DNA from 2 places in the Craurococcus roseus genome. Region 2 is predicted to be linked to the other one. Evidence: riboswitches for the same ligand, from Rfam matches in the RefSeq annotation. Region 2 holds a riboswitch; the other holds the start of a gene.
The links. Region 2 has a riboswitch for glycine ahead of gcvT (glycine cleavage system aminomethyltransferase GcvT). Riboswitches for the same ligand answer to the same signal wherever they lie in the genome.
Positions count from the first base shown of each region.

Region 1 (7,391 bases), on a different contig from region 2:
CATGGGGCGCCGCGAGGCCCAGTGGCCCCCGGTCGCCGTCCGTGCCGTCGAGCGTGCGTTGCATCAAGCTCCGTCCGAAACCCTTGGCCGGATAAGAAGGTATCGTGGCGGCCGACCGGCGACCGCCCGGAGCGGCGATCGGCATTCCCCGTATACCGTTTGGAGCCGCGAGCCGATGGTTGCCCGGACAACATCCCAGATGCAACCAAAAAGCGAACCCGCCACGGCCTCCACACCCCCGAAACATCGGTGGACGCGACAACGGGGCGCCCGTGTGATACGCTGTGTACGAACCGGAGAGTTCAATCCAAATGCCACTCGACGAGTCGCGGGCCGCCCCCGCCGGAGTCGCCAACCGGCCCCAAACCCGCGATGCCGACCAGACCCGGCGCGACATCCTCGCCGCCGCTACCGCCGAGTTCAGCGAAAAAGGCTACGCCGGCGCCCGCGTGGACGACATCGCCGCCCGCACCCGCACGACCAAGCGGATGATCTACTACTATTTCGGCGGGAAGGAGGGGCTCTACGCCGCGGCGTTGGAGGAAGCCTACGGCGGGATGCGCGACGCCGAAGGCGCGCTCCGCCTGGACGGATTGCCGCCGGCCGACGCCATGCGCCGCTTGGTGGAAACCACCTTCGACCACCACGCCGCGCACCCGGAATTCGTGCGGCTGGTCAGCGGCGAGAACATCGAGGAAGCGCGCACGGTCGCGGCCTCAGCCACCATCAAGCAGCGCAACGCGGCGGTGATCGGCACGGTGGCCGCGCTGCTCCGGCGCGGGGAAGCGGAGGGCGCGTTCCGCGCGGGCGTGGACCCGCTCGATCTCCACATGCTCATCAGCGCCTTCTGCTTCTACCGCGTGTCGAACCGCCATACGCTCCGCGCCATCTTCGGCGAAGACTCGGCAACGCCCGGCCGCGCGGACGCGCACCGGCGCATGGTGGTGGAGGCGGTGCTGCGCTACCTGCGGCCGTAGTCGCCGGGCCGTAGTCGCCGGGCCGGTGCGCGTCCGCGCGGCCGGGCGCCGGCGGGGCCAGCCGCCGCGGGAGAGGACCCCCCAGGCCGCTCGCTGGAAGCGCACCCCCCGCCCAGCCACCGGCCGGACCGCGCGCCCCGATCCCCGCGCTCAGGCGGCGCGCGCCGTCCGGCCGCCTTCCGAGGCCTCGGCGTCCACCGCGTCAGCCACCATCTGCGCCGTCGCGGCGGAGAGCGTCCAGCCGAGGTGGCCGTGGCCGGTGTTGTAGAACACGCCGGCCCGGCGGCCCCGGCCGATGCGCGGCATCAGGCTCGGCGTCATCGGGCGCAGGCCGGCCCAGGGCACCACGCGGGCGGTGGACACGCCGGGGAACATGCCCCCCGTCCACTCCACCAGCGGGCGGATGCGGTCGGCGCGGATGTCGCGGTTCTCGCCGTTGAACTCCGCCGTGCCGGCGACGCGGAAGCGCTCGCGCCCGAGGCGGCTGGTGACGATCTTCGTGGCCTCGTCGAGCAGGCTCACGGTCGGCGCCGCGCTTCGGCTCCCTTCGTCGTCGAGGTGGACGGTGATGGAGTAGCCCTTCACCGGGTAGACGTTAACCCGGTCTCCCAGCATGGCGGCGAAGCGCCGGCTGGCGACGCCGGCGCAGACCACCACTGCGTCCGCCCGGACGGAGCCCGCGCCTTCGCCCCCGCGCGTCCAGCGGATGCCGACCCCGTCCGGCCCGTGCTCGATGGCGGACACCTCCGCGCCGAACTCGAAGCGGGCGCCGCGCCGGACGCAGGCGTCGGCCAGGCCGCGCGTGAACTTGTGGATGTCGCCGGTGGAGTCGGACGGCGTGAAGAAGCCGCCGTGGAAGGCGCCCCTCGGCAGCGCCGGCTCGATGGCGCGCATCTCCTCCGGGGTGACGGCGCGGCGGTCGAGCCCGCCTTCGCGCAGCAGCGCGTTGACCGCCGCCGCCGCTTCGAAGCCATCCCGGTCGCGGTAGACGTGCAGGATGCCGCGCCGCTCCAGGTCGAACTCGATGCCCTCCTTCTCGGCCATGGCGAAGAGGTGCTTCCGCGCCTCGATGGCGAGCGCGGTGGTGGCGACGGTGTTGGCGCGGTAGTCGCGGATGCGCCCAACGAACTCGGCGAGCCAGGAATACTTGTGGAACGAGGGGCGCGGGTTGATCAGCAGCGGCGCGTCGCGCCGGAGCATCCACTTCGCGCCCTTCGCCACGGTGCCCCAGTTGTTCCAGACCTCGGCGTTGCTGGCCGAGAGCTGGCCGCCGTTGGCGAAGGAGGTCTCCATGCCGGCGTAGCGCTGGCGGTCCAGCACGACCACCTCGTGGCCGCGCTCCAGCAGCGCGTAGGCGGTGGTGACGCCGGTGATCCCGGACCCGATGACGGCGACGGTGCTCATGCCCGCAGGCTCCTGACGACAAGGGTTCGCGGCCGGCGGCGCGGCGCGCTGCGCCCGCCGTCCGATCCGCCCCCGTCTGTCCGCTTACCTGAGAGCTTGGCCCGGCCCTCCCGCGGGAGGGCGCGCGCGTCCCCTTCGGTGGACGCCTTTCGGCGCCTCTCTCCAGAGTGTCCTCAGCGCGCGGTCCGGTTGCCTGAGAGTTTCCTGGGGGGTTGCTCCGTCGGCGGTCACCCAGCCGCGTGCTGCGGCCTGCGACGCTCTCCCGCGCGCCTCGTCGGACAACCGCAACATCGCGGAGAACGGGCGGTGGATCAAGCAAAAGAACCGCGACCGACGGTGGCGTGAGGGCCGGAACATGCCGCGGATCGAACCTCCTGTCCCGTGGCGGGCGCCCGCTACCGCGCCGCCACGTAGACCCACGCCTGGACTGTTCCGCCCGGCGTTTCGACGTCCGCGACGACGCGCCGGTAGCCTTCGCCTTCGAAGGCATCCAAGCGGAACCAATGGCCGGGCAGATCGTCCGACTCGAAAACGCGCACCTCGATCGGTCCCCCGCGCGGGTCGAGGACGAGGGCCGGATAGCCGAGCCCGGCGCCCCAACCTTCGGCGGCGAGATCACCCCGGACGATCCCGGTGCCCCAGCGATCGTTCAATCCGGCAAGCTGGTGATGGTTCGGCCGTCCGGGCGCGAGCGTGCCATAGGTGGCAAGCCGGGTCGCAGCGTTCATGTAGCGACGGTAGCGGGCCGGCACCGCGCCGCCATGGAGTCCCGCATCCGGGGCAGGGCTGCTGCGAGTCAGGTCCGCGGCGCGTCCGGGGCCGCCTCCGACACCATGTCTTTGAAATGCCGCAGCATCCGCTCCGCGTCCGGCTCCAGCCCTGTGAACAGGCGGAAGGCGCCCACCGCCTGGAACACCGCCATGCCGCCGCCGTCCAGCGTCGCGCAGCCGAGCGCCCGCGCGGCGCGCAGCAATTCGGTTTCCAACGGGAAGTAGACGATCTCCGCCACCCAGTGCGACGGGCGCAGCAGCGCCGCGGGCAGCGGCAGGCCGGGGTACTTGGCCATGCCGACCGGCGTGCAGTTCACCACGCCGTCCGCCCCCGCCATCGCCCCGCGGAGGTCGGTCCCGGCCGCCGCGCGGCCCTCGCCGAAGCGGGCGCACAGCGCGTCCGCCAGCGCCTCCGCCCGCGCCCCGTCGGTGTCGAACACGGAAAGCCGCGTGGCGCCGAGCGTCAGGATCGCGTGCGCCACGGCTGCGCCGGCGCCGCCCGCGCCGATCTGCGCCACCCGGTCCCGCTTGGCATCCGGCAAACCGCGCCGGAAGCCCTCGGCGAAGCCCGACCAATCGGTGTTGTGGCCGACACGTCTGCCGCCCCGCAGCACCACCGTGTTCACCGCGCCGAGCGCCCGCGCGTCGTCCGAGAGTTCGTGCAGCAGCGGGATCACCGCCTGCTTGCAAGGGTGGGTGACGTTGAGGCCGGCGAAGCCCACCCGTTCGGCGGCGGTGAGCAGTTCCGGCAAGGCTTCCACGCCCAAGCCCAACGCGCTGAGGTCCAGCCGGCGGTAGATGGACCGCAGGCCTTGCTCCGCGCCCTCGCGCTCGTGCAGGGCGGGGGTGAGGGAAGCGCCGATGCCGGTTCCGATGAGGCCCGCGAGCAGGGCGGGGCGGCTGTCCCAGGTGGTCATGCGACGGATCCTCCGTGGCGACGCCGAAAGTCGGCTTTCGGCTCGAATCGTCCCTTGCGGAGCTAATGTACTATCTGGTACGTACACGTCAACGCAAAACGGGGCGGGCCGGAACGGCGCCACGCCCCGGTCGGGAAAACGGAGGAGAAATCCATGCGCCTGAACCGCCGCGGCCTCTGCACGGCCGCCCTCGGCCTTCTCGCCGCCACCGGCTCCCGCCCCGCCGGGGCGCAATCGGCGGACGCCTACCCCGGCAACCGCCCGGTGACGCTGGTTGTCGCCTGGGCGCCCGGCGGCTCGACCGACTTCGTCGCCCGCGTGGTGGCGCAGCAGCTCTCCAAGGAACTGAACGGCAACGTGGTGGTGGACAACCGCCCCGGCGCCTCCGGCACCGTCGGCCACGCCTCCGTCGCCCGCGCCCGGCCGGACGGGCACACGCTCCTGCTCGGCGTGAACTCCACCTACGCCATGGCGCGGCACCTCTTCCCGCAGCGCGGATACGACGACGACAAGGCGTTCGCCTCCGCCGGCCGCCTCGCAGTCTCCCCCATTTTCCTGTGCGTGAACCCGAAGCTCGGCGTGAACGACATCCAGGGCCTCATCGCCAAGGCCAAGGCGCAGCCGGGCAAGCTGAGCTACGGCTCCTCCGGGGCCGGCTCCTCCGCGCACTTGGCGACCGAGCTGTTCCTGCGCTCGGCGGGCATAGACGTGCAGAACGTGACCTACCGCGGCGGCGCCCCGGCGGTGCAGGCGCTCATCACCGGCGAGGTGGAGATGGCCTTCGTGGACGGAGTGACGGCGCTGCCGCTCATGGCCGACAAAAAGATCGTCGCGCTCGGCGTCAGCACGCCGGAGCGCAACCCGCTGGCCCCCGAGGTGCCCACCATCGCCGAGTCCGACTTCCCGGGCTACGAGGCGACCAGCGACTTCGCCCTGCTGGCGCCCGCCGGCACCCCGGCGCCGATCCTCCGCAAGCTGGCCGCCGCCACCGCCGCGACCATGCGGAACCCGGAGGTGCTGGAGCGCTTGCGGCAGAACTCCATCTTCCCCACCGTGGGGACGCCGGAGGAATGGCCCGCCTACTTCGCCGCCGAGAGCGCGAAGTGGGGCGACGTCATCAAAACCCGCGGGATCACCTTGGAGTAGCAGGGGCGGGGCAGGGGAGGCGAACGGATGACTGGACCGATCGGCCGCCGGCGTTTCCTGTCCGCCTCGCTCGGCGCCGCGGGCGCGGCGTCCATCGCCGCCCGCGCCCAGGCCCAGGGCGACTACCCCAGCCGCCCGGTGACGCTGGTGGTGCCCTGGGCGGCGGGCGGCTCCACCGACGCGGTGGCGCGCATCCTGGCGGCGAAGCTTTCGAGCGACGTCGGCCGCCCCTTCGTGGTGGACAACCGCACCGGCGCCAACGGCACCATCGGCTTCGCCTCCGTCGCCCGCGCCCGGCCGGACGGCTACACGCTTCTGGTCGGCACCGTGAGCACCTACGCAATGGCGCCGCACCTCTACCAACTGCCCTACGACAACGGCCGCGCCTTCACCGGCATCGGCCTGGTCGCCGCCATGCCGATCATCCTGGTCGTGCCCAAAGCGTCCCCGGCCCGCACGCTGGCGGAATTCATCGAATTGGCGAAGAAGCCGAACAGCAGGATGGCCTACGCCAACTCCGGTTCCGGCTCCTCCACGCACCTGGCCACCGAGCTGTTCCTCCAGAGCGCCGGCATCGACATGCCAGACGTCGGCTACCGCGGCGGCGCGCCGGCGGTGCAAGGGACGCTGACGGGCGAAGCGCAAATGGTGATGCAGGCCGCGTCCGGCCTCGTTCCCTTTATCCAATCGGGCGACCTGCGCGCGCTCGCCATCAGCTCGCGCGAGCGCAGCCCCGTCGCGCCGGAGGTGCCCACCTTCCGCGAGCAGGGCTTCCCGGACTACGAGGTGCTGGAGCACATCGCCCTCCTGGCGCCCGCCGGCACACCGGAGCCGATCGTCCGCCGCCTCGGCGCCGCGGCGCGCGCCGCGATGGAAGCGCCGGAAACGCTGGAGCGGCTGGCCGCGCTCGGCGTGACGCCCGACGTGCGCCCGCCGGAAGACTGGCCCGCCTACTTCGAGGCCGAGAACGCCAAGTGGCGCGAGGTCATCCGCGCCAGGAACATCCGCGTGCAGTGACGCGCGCGGCGCCGCATCGGGAGGAGGACACCACAATGGCCGGAGAACCCTGCGTCATCGCCGTCGCCATCACCGGCTCGGTGCCGCGCAAGAAGGACAACCCCGCCGTTCCGACCACGCCGGCCGAGCAGGTCGAGAGCACCCACGAGGCCTTCGAGGCCGGCGCCTCGCTCGTCCACATCCACGTCCGCAACCCCGACGAGAGCCCGTCCTCCGACCCCGCCCTGTTCGCCCAGGTGCAGGAGGGGGTGCGCAAGCACTGCCCCGGCATGGTCGTGCAGTTCTCGACCGGCGGGCGCGGCCGCGACCCGGCGGCCCGCGGCAACGCGCTGGAGCTCCGGCCCGACATGGCCTCGCTCTCCACCGGCTCGGTCAACTTCCCGACCATCGTGTACGAGAACCCGGCCGCGCTGGTGACGGACCTGGCCACTAAAATGCGGAACAACGGCGTGCGGCCGGAGATCGAGGTCTTCGACCTCTCCCATATCCACGGCGCCCGCCGGCTGGTGGACGCCGGGCTGATGGACGAGAGGCCGCACGTGCAGTTCGTCATGGGCGTGAAGAACGCCCTGCCCGCGGAGGAGCGCCTGCTCGACGTCCTGCTGGGCGAACTGCGGCGCGTCCTGCCCCGCGCCACCTGGACCGCGGCCGGCATCGGCGCGAACCAGTCGCGGGTGATGGAGTGGGCGCTGGCCCGCGGTGCGGACGGGGTGCGCACCGGTCTGGAGGACAACGTCCGCGCCTCCAAGGACCGGCTGGCGTCGGGCAACGCCGAGCTGGTGCGCATGGCCGCCGAGGCGGTGGCGCGGCACGGCCGGCGCCCGGCGTCGCCCGCCGAGGCGCGCCGGATGCTGGGCCTCGCGCCCGCCGGCAACGCCTGAGGGAGGGGCCGCCATGCTCGACCACGACAGCGAGTTCATCGCCCGCGACACCGCGTCGCACCCGCCGGCGCTGACGCCGATCTACAAGACCAGCGTGCTGCGCTCGCCGCGCCTGCCGCTGATCTCCTTGCAGAACTCCCTCTCCGAAGTGACCGGACCCGTATTCGGCTACAACGAACTCGGCCCGCTCGACAACGACCTCCTGCGCAATTACGCGCGGGAAGGAGGAGAGCCGATCGGCGAGCGCGTGATCCTCCACGGCCGCGTGCTGGACGGCAA
Region 1 is NZ_BAAAFZ010000007.1:133,136-140,526, reverse strand. Features, by position in the region: gene ABD067_RS02690 (sensor histidine kinase) at 1-64, opposite strand, end outside; gene ABD067_RS02685 (TetR/AcrR family transcriptional regulator) at 312-977, shown strand; gene ABD067_RS02680 (D-amino acid dehydrogenase) at 1,128-2,381, opposite strand; glycine riboswitch at 2,457-2,548, opposite strand; glycine riboswitch at 2,553-2,656, opposite strand; gene ABD067_RS02675 (gamma-glutamylcyclotransferase family protein) at 2,777-3,133, opposite strand; gene ABD067_RS02670 (shikimate dehydrogenase) at 3,178-4,068, opposite strand; gene ABD067_RS02665 (Bug family tripartite tricarboxylate transporter substrate binding protein) at 4,222-5,214, shown strand; gene ABD067_RS02660 (Bug family tripartite tricarboxylate transporter substrate binding protein) at 5,242-6,231, shown strand; gene ABD067_RS02655 (BKACE family enzyme) at 6,267-7,112, shown strand; gene pcaH (protocatechuate 3,4-dioxygenase subunit beta) at 7,126-7,391, shown strand, end outside.
Region 1: it holds a riboswitch for glycine, as region 2 does, so the genes downstream of both, ABD067_RS02680 (D-amino acid dehydrogenase) here and gcvT (glycine cleavage system aminomethyltransferase GcvT) in region 2, are expected to answer to the same signal.

Region 2 (7,391 bases):
ACCTTGGCCGGCGAACGCCGTGCCGCGGGCGACCTCGCCGCCATCAACAACCGCCTGCAAACGCTCCGCGCCGAACTGGGCGCCGCCGAACAGACCCACGCCGCCGGTGAGGCGCGCTCCGCCGAACTCCGCGACGCCATCGCAGCGGCCGAGCGGCGGGTCGGCGAACTCGGCCAAGCGGCGGCCGCGGCCGAGCGGCGGTTGCAGGCGCTGCGCGAGGACGCGTCCACGGCCGAAGCGGAACTCGCGTCCCGCCGCGAGGCGATGACGGGCGCCACGGCCAACCTGACCGCGACGACGCGCGCGGCCGAGGAGGCCGCAAGCCGCCTGCGGACCCTGGAAGCCCGCGCGACGGAGCTGGCAGCCGGCGCGTCCGGTGAAGAGCAGCGATTGCAGGCGCTGCGGGAGCAGGTGGCGGCGGCCGAGCGAACCCTCGCCGACCGCACCGCCGCGGTCGACCAAGCCTCGGCCCGCCAGTCCGAAACGGTCCGCGACATCGAAGAGGCGACTGGCCGGGTGCGCGGCCTCGAGGCGCGCATCGCCGAACTGACGGGCGCCATCGGTGTCGCCGAAGGGCGCTTGGGGCAGCTCCGCGCGGCGGTGGCGGAAGCCGAAAGTGACTTGGCCGCGCGCCGGGCCGCCGGGCAGGAAGCCCAAGCCGAGAGGGCGCGCGCCATGGCCGAGCGCGAAGCGGCCGAGGCGTCCCTCCGCGCGCTGGAAGCGCGTTCCGCGGAGTTGGGCACCGGGCTCCGGGGTGCCGAGCAGCGCCTCGCCGCGCTCGCCCAGCAGGCGGCCGCCGAGGAGCAGCGCCGCCAAGCGCTGCGGCAGCAACTCGTCGACGCGGAACGAACCATGGCGGAGCGCAACGCGGCGTTGGATCAGGCCGCTGCCCGGCTCGCCGACACGGCGCGCGGGACGGAGCAGGCCGGCGCCCGAGTGCAAGAGGCCGAAACACGGTCAGCGGACCTCGCCCGCGGCGCCGACGCGTCCCGCCAAGCGCTGGAACAAGCGCGGCAGGAGGAGCGTGCGTTGCGGGCCCAGCTCGAAGCCATGGACCGCCGCCGCCAGGACCTCGACCGGGCGCTGGCCGAAGGCGAGGCCCGCTTGGAAGGCCAGCGCCGCGAACTCGTGTCGCTGCGGGAGCAGGCTGCCGCAGCGGCGGACCGCAGCGGCGCACCTACCGTCGCGCCCACGCCGGGCGGGGCGGAAAGCCAGGGTGGGGCCGGCCCCACCCGCTGACGCAGCCGCCGAGCCCGCGCGAGGGGGGTCAAGCCGCCCTTTGCAGGTGCGGCCCGGCCGGGACGGGCCGCACCTCGGGCCGGATCGGCAGCCCGCCCATGAGCGGCTTCGCCATGGGCACGCCCCGCGGGCAGGTGGTGCAGCCCTCCCACCTCCCGGGCGTGAAGCCCCGGCGGGCGTAGAAGCCGACCACCCCGGGCTGCGCGTTGACGCACAGCATCCGGGCGCCCGAGTCCAACGCCAAACCTTCGGCCAACTCCAGGATAGCCGCGCCGAGGCCGCCGCCGCGGAAGCCGGGCTCTAGGGCCACCAAGCGTATCACCGCCCTGCCATCGGGCTTGAGGTCGAGGCGCAGGGTGCCCGCGACCTCGTCGTCGGCGAACAGCAGCAGCGGCCTGTTAGCCGAATCGCGGTCGTCCGGGTGCGCGGGGTCGTACTCGCACGGCCAGGGGCCGTCCGGAGGGTGGTACACGTCGAAGATGTGCGTCTTGCGGATCGCGTGCAGGCGATCCCACTCGGTTGCGCTCCGCGGCTCGCGGAGCTCAAGTCTTCGGGGGCGCACGGGCCACCCTTCCGTTGTGACGTGAACCCCCGGAGGGGTCCTTGTCGGCGCGGCTGCATGGATGCGCCGCACAAAGACAATGTACCACATCCGCTGGCCCGCGGCCACCACAACCCCGCAGGGGGCCGCCGCGTCAGGGGTCCGATGCCGCCGCGTCCCGCGCAGCGCCGCGGATCGCCTCGGCCAACGCGGCGGGGGCGAAGGGCTTCTGGAGGAAGCGCTCGTGGCGGTCCGGCGACGTTCGGGCCGGGTCGGGCGCCGTGCCGCTGATCAGCACCACCTCCACCGCCGGGTGGCGCTCCCGCGCGATGCCGGCGAGGTCGAGCCCGCTCAGACCCGGCCCGAGGTCGATGTCCGCCACCAGCACGTCCGGCACTTGGCCGGCGCCGAGCAGGACCAAGGCGTCCTCCGCGTTGGCGAGCCCGTCCACCTCGATCCCCTCGTCGGCGAGCGTGTCCGCGAGCAACTGCCGCACCAGCGGGTCGTCGTCGATCAGCAGCACCCGCATCTACCCGCCCCGCATCCGGGCCGCCGTCGCCAGCCGGTCCGCGCGTTCGTTCATCGCGTCGCCTGCGTGGCCGCGCACCCACTTCCACTCGACTTGGTGCGGCTTGGCGGCGGCGAGCAGGCGCTGCCACAATTCCATGTTCGCCACCGGGTCGCGCGCGGCGTTGCGCCAGTTGTTGCGCACCCAGCCCGCCACCCAGCGCGTGAGCCCGTTGCGCACGTACTCGCTGTCGGTGTGCAGCACGACGCGGCAGGGGCGTTTCAGCGCCTCCAGCGCGCTGATAGCCGCCGTCAGCTCCATGCGGTTGTTGGTGGTCGCGGGGTCGGCGCCGGAGAGTTCGCGCTCGCTCCCGTTGTAACGCAGGATGGCCGCCCACCCGCCGGGGCCGGGGTTGGGCTTGCAGCCGCCGTCGGTCCAGACCTCGACGGCCGTGGCCGTCTGTTCCGCTTGGTCAGAGTCCAATGTCGGCGCCCCCCTCGGCGCGGGCGAAGAAGCGCAGCTTGCGCAGGTATTCCAACGGGTCCTTGCGGGTGACGAGCGCGCCGGCCGGCGTTTCCGTCCAATCGTGCAACCGCGTGAGCAGGAAGCGCAGCGCCGCACCGCGGCAAAGCACCGGCAGCGCGGCGCGCTCGGTCCCCGACAAGGGGCGCAGCGCGCCGTAGGCCGACAGCAAGGCGTGCGCCCTGGTCACGTTGAAGGTGCGGCCGTCGGGCTCGAAGCACCAAGCGTTCAGGCACACCGCGAGGTCGTAAGCCAAGAGGTCGGTGCAGGCGAAGTAGAAGTCGATCAGGCCGGACACGCGCGGCTTTCCGTCCGGGCCGGGCAGGAAGAAGACGTTGTCCGGGAACAGGTCCGCGTGGATGTGCCCTTCCGGCAGCGCGCCCGGCGCGGGCCAGTCGCGGAGGATGGCCGCGAGCGCCCCGTCCAACTCGGCGACCAAGCCGGGCTGGACGGCGTCGCCCTCCGCGCGGCAGCGGTCGAGCAGCGGTGGCCACCCAGCCGGTCCGAGCGCGTTGGGCCGCGTGGCGGCGAAGCCCTCGCCGGCCAGGTGCAGGCGGGCCAGCGCTTCGCCGAGCGGCGCGCAGTGCTCCGGCCGAACGCGGCGCGGCCACACGCCGGAAAGGAAGGTGCAAACCGCCGCCGGCCGCCCGGCGAGTTCGCGGAGCGCCTGCCCGTCACGCGCCTTCACCGGCAGCGGGCAGGGCAGGCCGCGGGCGGCCAAGTGTTCCATCAACCCGAGGAACCAAGGCAGTTCGCCCGGATCCACGCGCCGTTCGTAGAGGGTCAGGATGAAGTCGCCGGCTTCCGTGCGGAGGGCGTAGTTGGAGTTCTCCACCCCCTCGGCGATGCCGCGGAACGCGAGCAACCCGCCCACGTCGTAGTCGAGCAGGAAGGCGCGCAGCGCGTCGTCCTGCACGTCGGTGTAGACGGCCATGCGCGGTCCGTCAGGGTCGCCGCAGGGAGGTCACGCCGGCGCGGGCTGGAGCGCGGCGGGCAGCTTGAAGGTGATCCGCTCCTCCGCCACCACCACCTCCTCGATGCGGAGGTCGTATCGCTCGCGCAGGCGGGCCAGCACCTCCTCCACCAGCACCTCCGGGGCGCTGGCGCCCGCGGTGACGCCGAGATCGGTGACGCCCTCCAGCAGGGCGAGGTCGAGGTCGCGCCCGCGCTGCACCATCACCGCCCGCGGGCAGCCGGCGCGCTCCGCCACCTCCACCAGCCGGAGCGAGTTGGAGGAGTTGGGCGCCCCCACCACCACCATGAGTTGCACGCGCGGCGCGATCTCCTTCACCGCCGCCTGCCGGTTGGTGGTGGCGTAGCAGATGTCCTCCTTGGCCGGCGCCGAGATGCCGGGAAAGCGCCGTTGCAACGCCGCCACGATCTCCGCCGTGTCGTCCACGGAGAGCGTGGTCTGGGTGATGAAGGCCAGCGGCACGCCTTGCGGCACCTCCACCCGGGCCGCCTGCTCGGCGTCCTCCACCAAGCTCACCGTGCCCGGTTCGAGCTGGCCCATGGTGCCCACCACCTCCGGGTGGCCGGCGTGGCCGATCAGCAGGATGTGGCGGCCGCGCCCGGCGTGGTGCTCGGCCTCGCGGTGGACCTTGCTGACCAGCGGACAGGTGGCATCGAGATAGAATAGCTTCCGACGTTCGGCCTCGGCCGGCACGCTTTTGGGGACGCCGTGGGCGGAGAACACCACCGGCGCGTCATCCGGCACCTCGTCCAGCTCTTCTACGAAGACCGCGCCCTGGCGCTCCAGGGTTTCCACCACGAAACGGTTGTGGACGATCTCGTGGCGCACGTAGACCGGGGCGCCGTACCGGCGGATGGCCTCCTCCACGATCTTGATGGCGCGGTCCACCCCGGCGCAGAAGCCGCGCGGGCCGGCCAGCAGGATGTTCAGGCATCGCGTGTCGTGCATAGGTGGCCGTTCGCTCGTTTGATGGGGCGGGCGGCAAGCTAGCCGCCGGCCGGGGTGCGCTCAAAGGGGAGATGGGGATGCGGGTGCGACTTGTCCTGGCTGCGGCGCTGGCAGGCCTGGTTCCGGCGGCCTGCGGCGGCGACCGGGGCCCCGCCTTGCCGGTGGCCTGCCCGCGGCCCGGCATCCTGTCCGACGGCGCGGACCTCACCCGTTGGCGGCCGGGGCCGGTGCAGGACCTCACCACCCTGGTCTTCGACGCGCGCCTCACGGGGTTGAACGGGTCCTGCCGCCCCGGCAGGCGCGACCGCAGCCTCGAGGTGACGCTGACTCCGTCCTTCGTGGTGGAGCGGGGGCCGGCCGGCGGCGACGCACGGGTGGCGGAACTGCCCTGGTTCGTGGCGGTGGTGGGGCCGGGCGACGAGATCCTGCAGCGGCAGAGCTTTGTGGAACGGCTGGCCTTCAATCGCGGCGAAACCCGCGCCACGGGCGCGGCCGAGCCGGTGCGCCTGTCCTTGCCGGTGGGTGAAGAGCGGCGGGCCACGGATTATCGTATCTTGGTGTCCTTCGAGTTGACGCCGGAAGACGTGGCGGTGAACCGGCGGCGGGGGCCGCGGTAGGCTTTCGCTCGTCGCACTGCCAGCGCGCGGGGTCGGGGCTTGCGTCCCGAGTTTGGCTTGGAACAACAGCGTTCGCCCGCCCCTCTCTGGATTGGCATGCGGTCGCCGCCGCACGATGGTTGCGTCCGCGACGCGCGGCGGGCTACACGAGTGGGGACACCCGTTGATCCCGTGCGGGAGAGAGTGGCGCCCCGTGTATACGCGCGGGTGATTGCCGCCGCCGAAGGCGCAACCGGCCCCCGGAAACGCTCAGGCACAGGAACCGCGCGGGGGAGGGGCCTCTGGAAAGCCCGGCGCCGCCCATGTGGCGCTGGCACCGACGGAGTAAGGCACGCCTGGGAGGGCGGCCGAATCTCTCAGGTCTTCGGACAGAGGGGGGCCACGATCTGAACGCCGCCACGCGCGGCAGGGGGATACGTGGCCGAATCCGGAGAAGCGCTCCTCGAAACCCCGCTCGCCGGGCTGCACCGCCGGCTCGGCGGCCGCATGGTGCCCTTCGCGGGCTATGCCATGCCGGTCCACTACCCGGCCGGCATCATGGCCGAGCACTTGGCCTGCCGGTCCGGCGCCGCGCTGTTCGACGTGTCCCACATGGGGCAAGCCGAGCTGCGCGGGGAAGGCGCCGCGGCGGCGCTGGAGGCGCTGACCCCGGCGGACGTCCGCGGCCTCAAGCCTGGCCGCCAGCGCTACGCCCTGTTCACCACCATGACTGGCGGCATCTTCGACGACTTCATGGTGGCGAACCTCGGCGACCGGCTATTCCTGGTGGTGAACGCCTCCCGCAAGGAGGAGGATTTCGCGCTGGTCGAGGCGGCGCTGCCTGCCGGAGTCGCCTTGCGTCGTCTGCCGGACCGAGCGCTGCTCGCTTTCCAGGGGCCCGGCGCGGCGGCGGCCCTCGCGCCGTCGGCGCCGGACCTCGCAGCGCTCCCCTTCATGGGTGTGGCCGAGGCGCGCATCGCCGGCGTCCCCGTGCTCGCCAGCCGTAGCGGCTACACCGGCGAGGACGGGTTCGAGATCAGCGCGCCGGCCGAGGAGGCCGAGCGGTTGGCCGAGGCGCTGCTGGCCCTGCCGGGGGCCGCGCTCGCCGGCCTCGGGGCGCGCGATTCGCTCCGCCTCGAAGCCGGCCTTTGCCTCTACGGCAACGATATCGACGAGACCACCAGCCCGGTGGAGGCGGCGCTCACCTGGACGATCGGCAAGCGCCGCCGCACCGAATGGGACTTCCCCGGTGCCGAGCGTGTGCGGGAGGAGCTGTCGAGCGGCCCGTCTCGGCTCCGCGTCGGCATCAAGCCCGAAGGCCGCCAACCTGCCCGCGGCCACACACCTATCCACGCGCCCGGCGACGGCGGTGCGGCCATCGGCGAGGTGACGTCCGGCGGCTTCGGCCCGTCGCTCGGCGGGCCCATGGCGATGGGCTACGTCGCCCGCCCGCACGCCGGCGACGGGACCGCCCTCGAATTGATGGTGCGCGGCCGCGCCTTGCCCGCCCGCGTCGCCCCTCTGCCCTTCACCCCGCACCGCTACGCGCGCTGATCCCGGAGCCCGCCCGATGCCAGACACCAAGTACACGACCAGCCACGAATGGGTCCGCCTGGAGGGCGACGTGGCCACGGTCGGCATCACCGACCACGCGCAGACCGCGCTCGGCGACGTGGTGTTCGTCGATCTGCCGGAAGTCGGGCGCGAGGTCGGCGCCAACGAGGCTTGCGCGGTGGTGGAGAGCGTCAAGGCGGCGTCGGACGTGTACGCGCCGTTGGCCGGCCGGGTGGTGGAAGCCAACGAGCGCCTGTCCGAGGACCCCGGCCTGGTCAACCGCGACCCGACCGGCGAGGGCTGGTTCTACAAGCTGGAGATCGCCGACGCGGCGGCGCTGGACGAGCTGATGGACGAAGCGGGCTACCAGCGTTTCGTGGAGAGCCAGGCGTGAGCGCTTTGAAGGAGCTGACCGCGCTGGAGGACCATGGCGCCTTCATCGAGCGCCATGTCGCGCCGACAGACGACGAGATCGCCGCCATGCTGCGCGTGGTGGGCGCCGAAAGCCTG
Region 2 is NZ_BAAAFZ010000118.1:6,585-13,975, reverse strand. Features, by position in the region: gene ABD067_RS25470 (coiled-coil domain-containing protein) at 1-1,239, shown strand, start outside; gene ABD067_RS25465 (GNAT family N-acetyltransferase) at 1,268-1,801, opposite strand; gene ABD067_RS25460 (response regulator) at 1,935-2,309, opposite strand; gene rnhA (ribonuclease HI) at 2,310-2,771, opposite strand; gene ABD067_RS25450 (homoserine kinase) at 2,761-3,744, opposite strand; gene ispH (4-hydroxy-3-methylbut-2-enyl diphosphate reductase) at 3,775-4,731, opposite strand; gene ABD067_RS25440 (hypothetical protein) at 4,809-5,348, shown strand; glycine riboswitch at 5,513-5,623, shown strand; glycine riboswitch at 5,627-5,723, shown strand; gene gcvT (glycine cleavage system aminomethyltransferase GcvT) at 5,766-6,881, shown strand; gene gcvH (glycine cleavage system protein GcvH) at 6,898-7,275, shown strand; gene gcvP (aminomethyl-transferring glycine dehydrogenase) at 7,272-7,391, shown strand, end outside.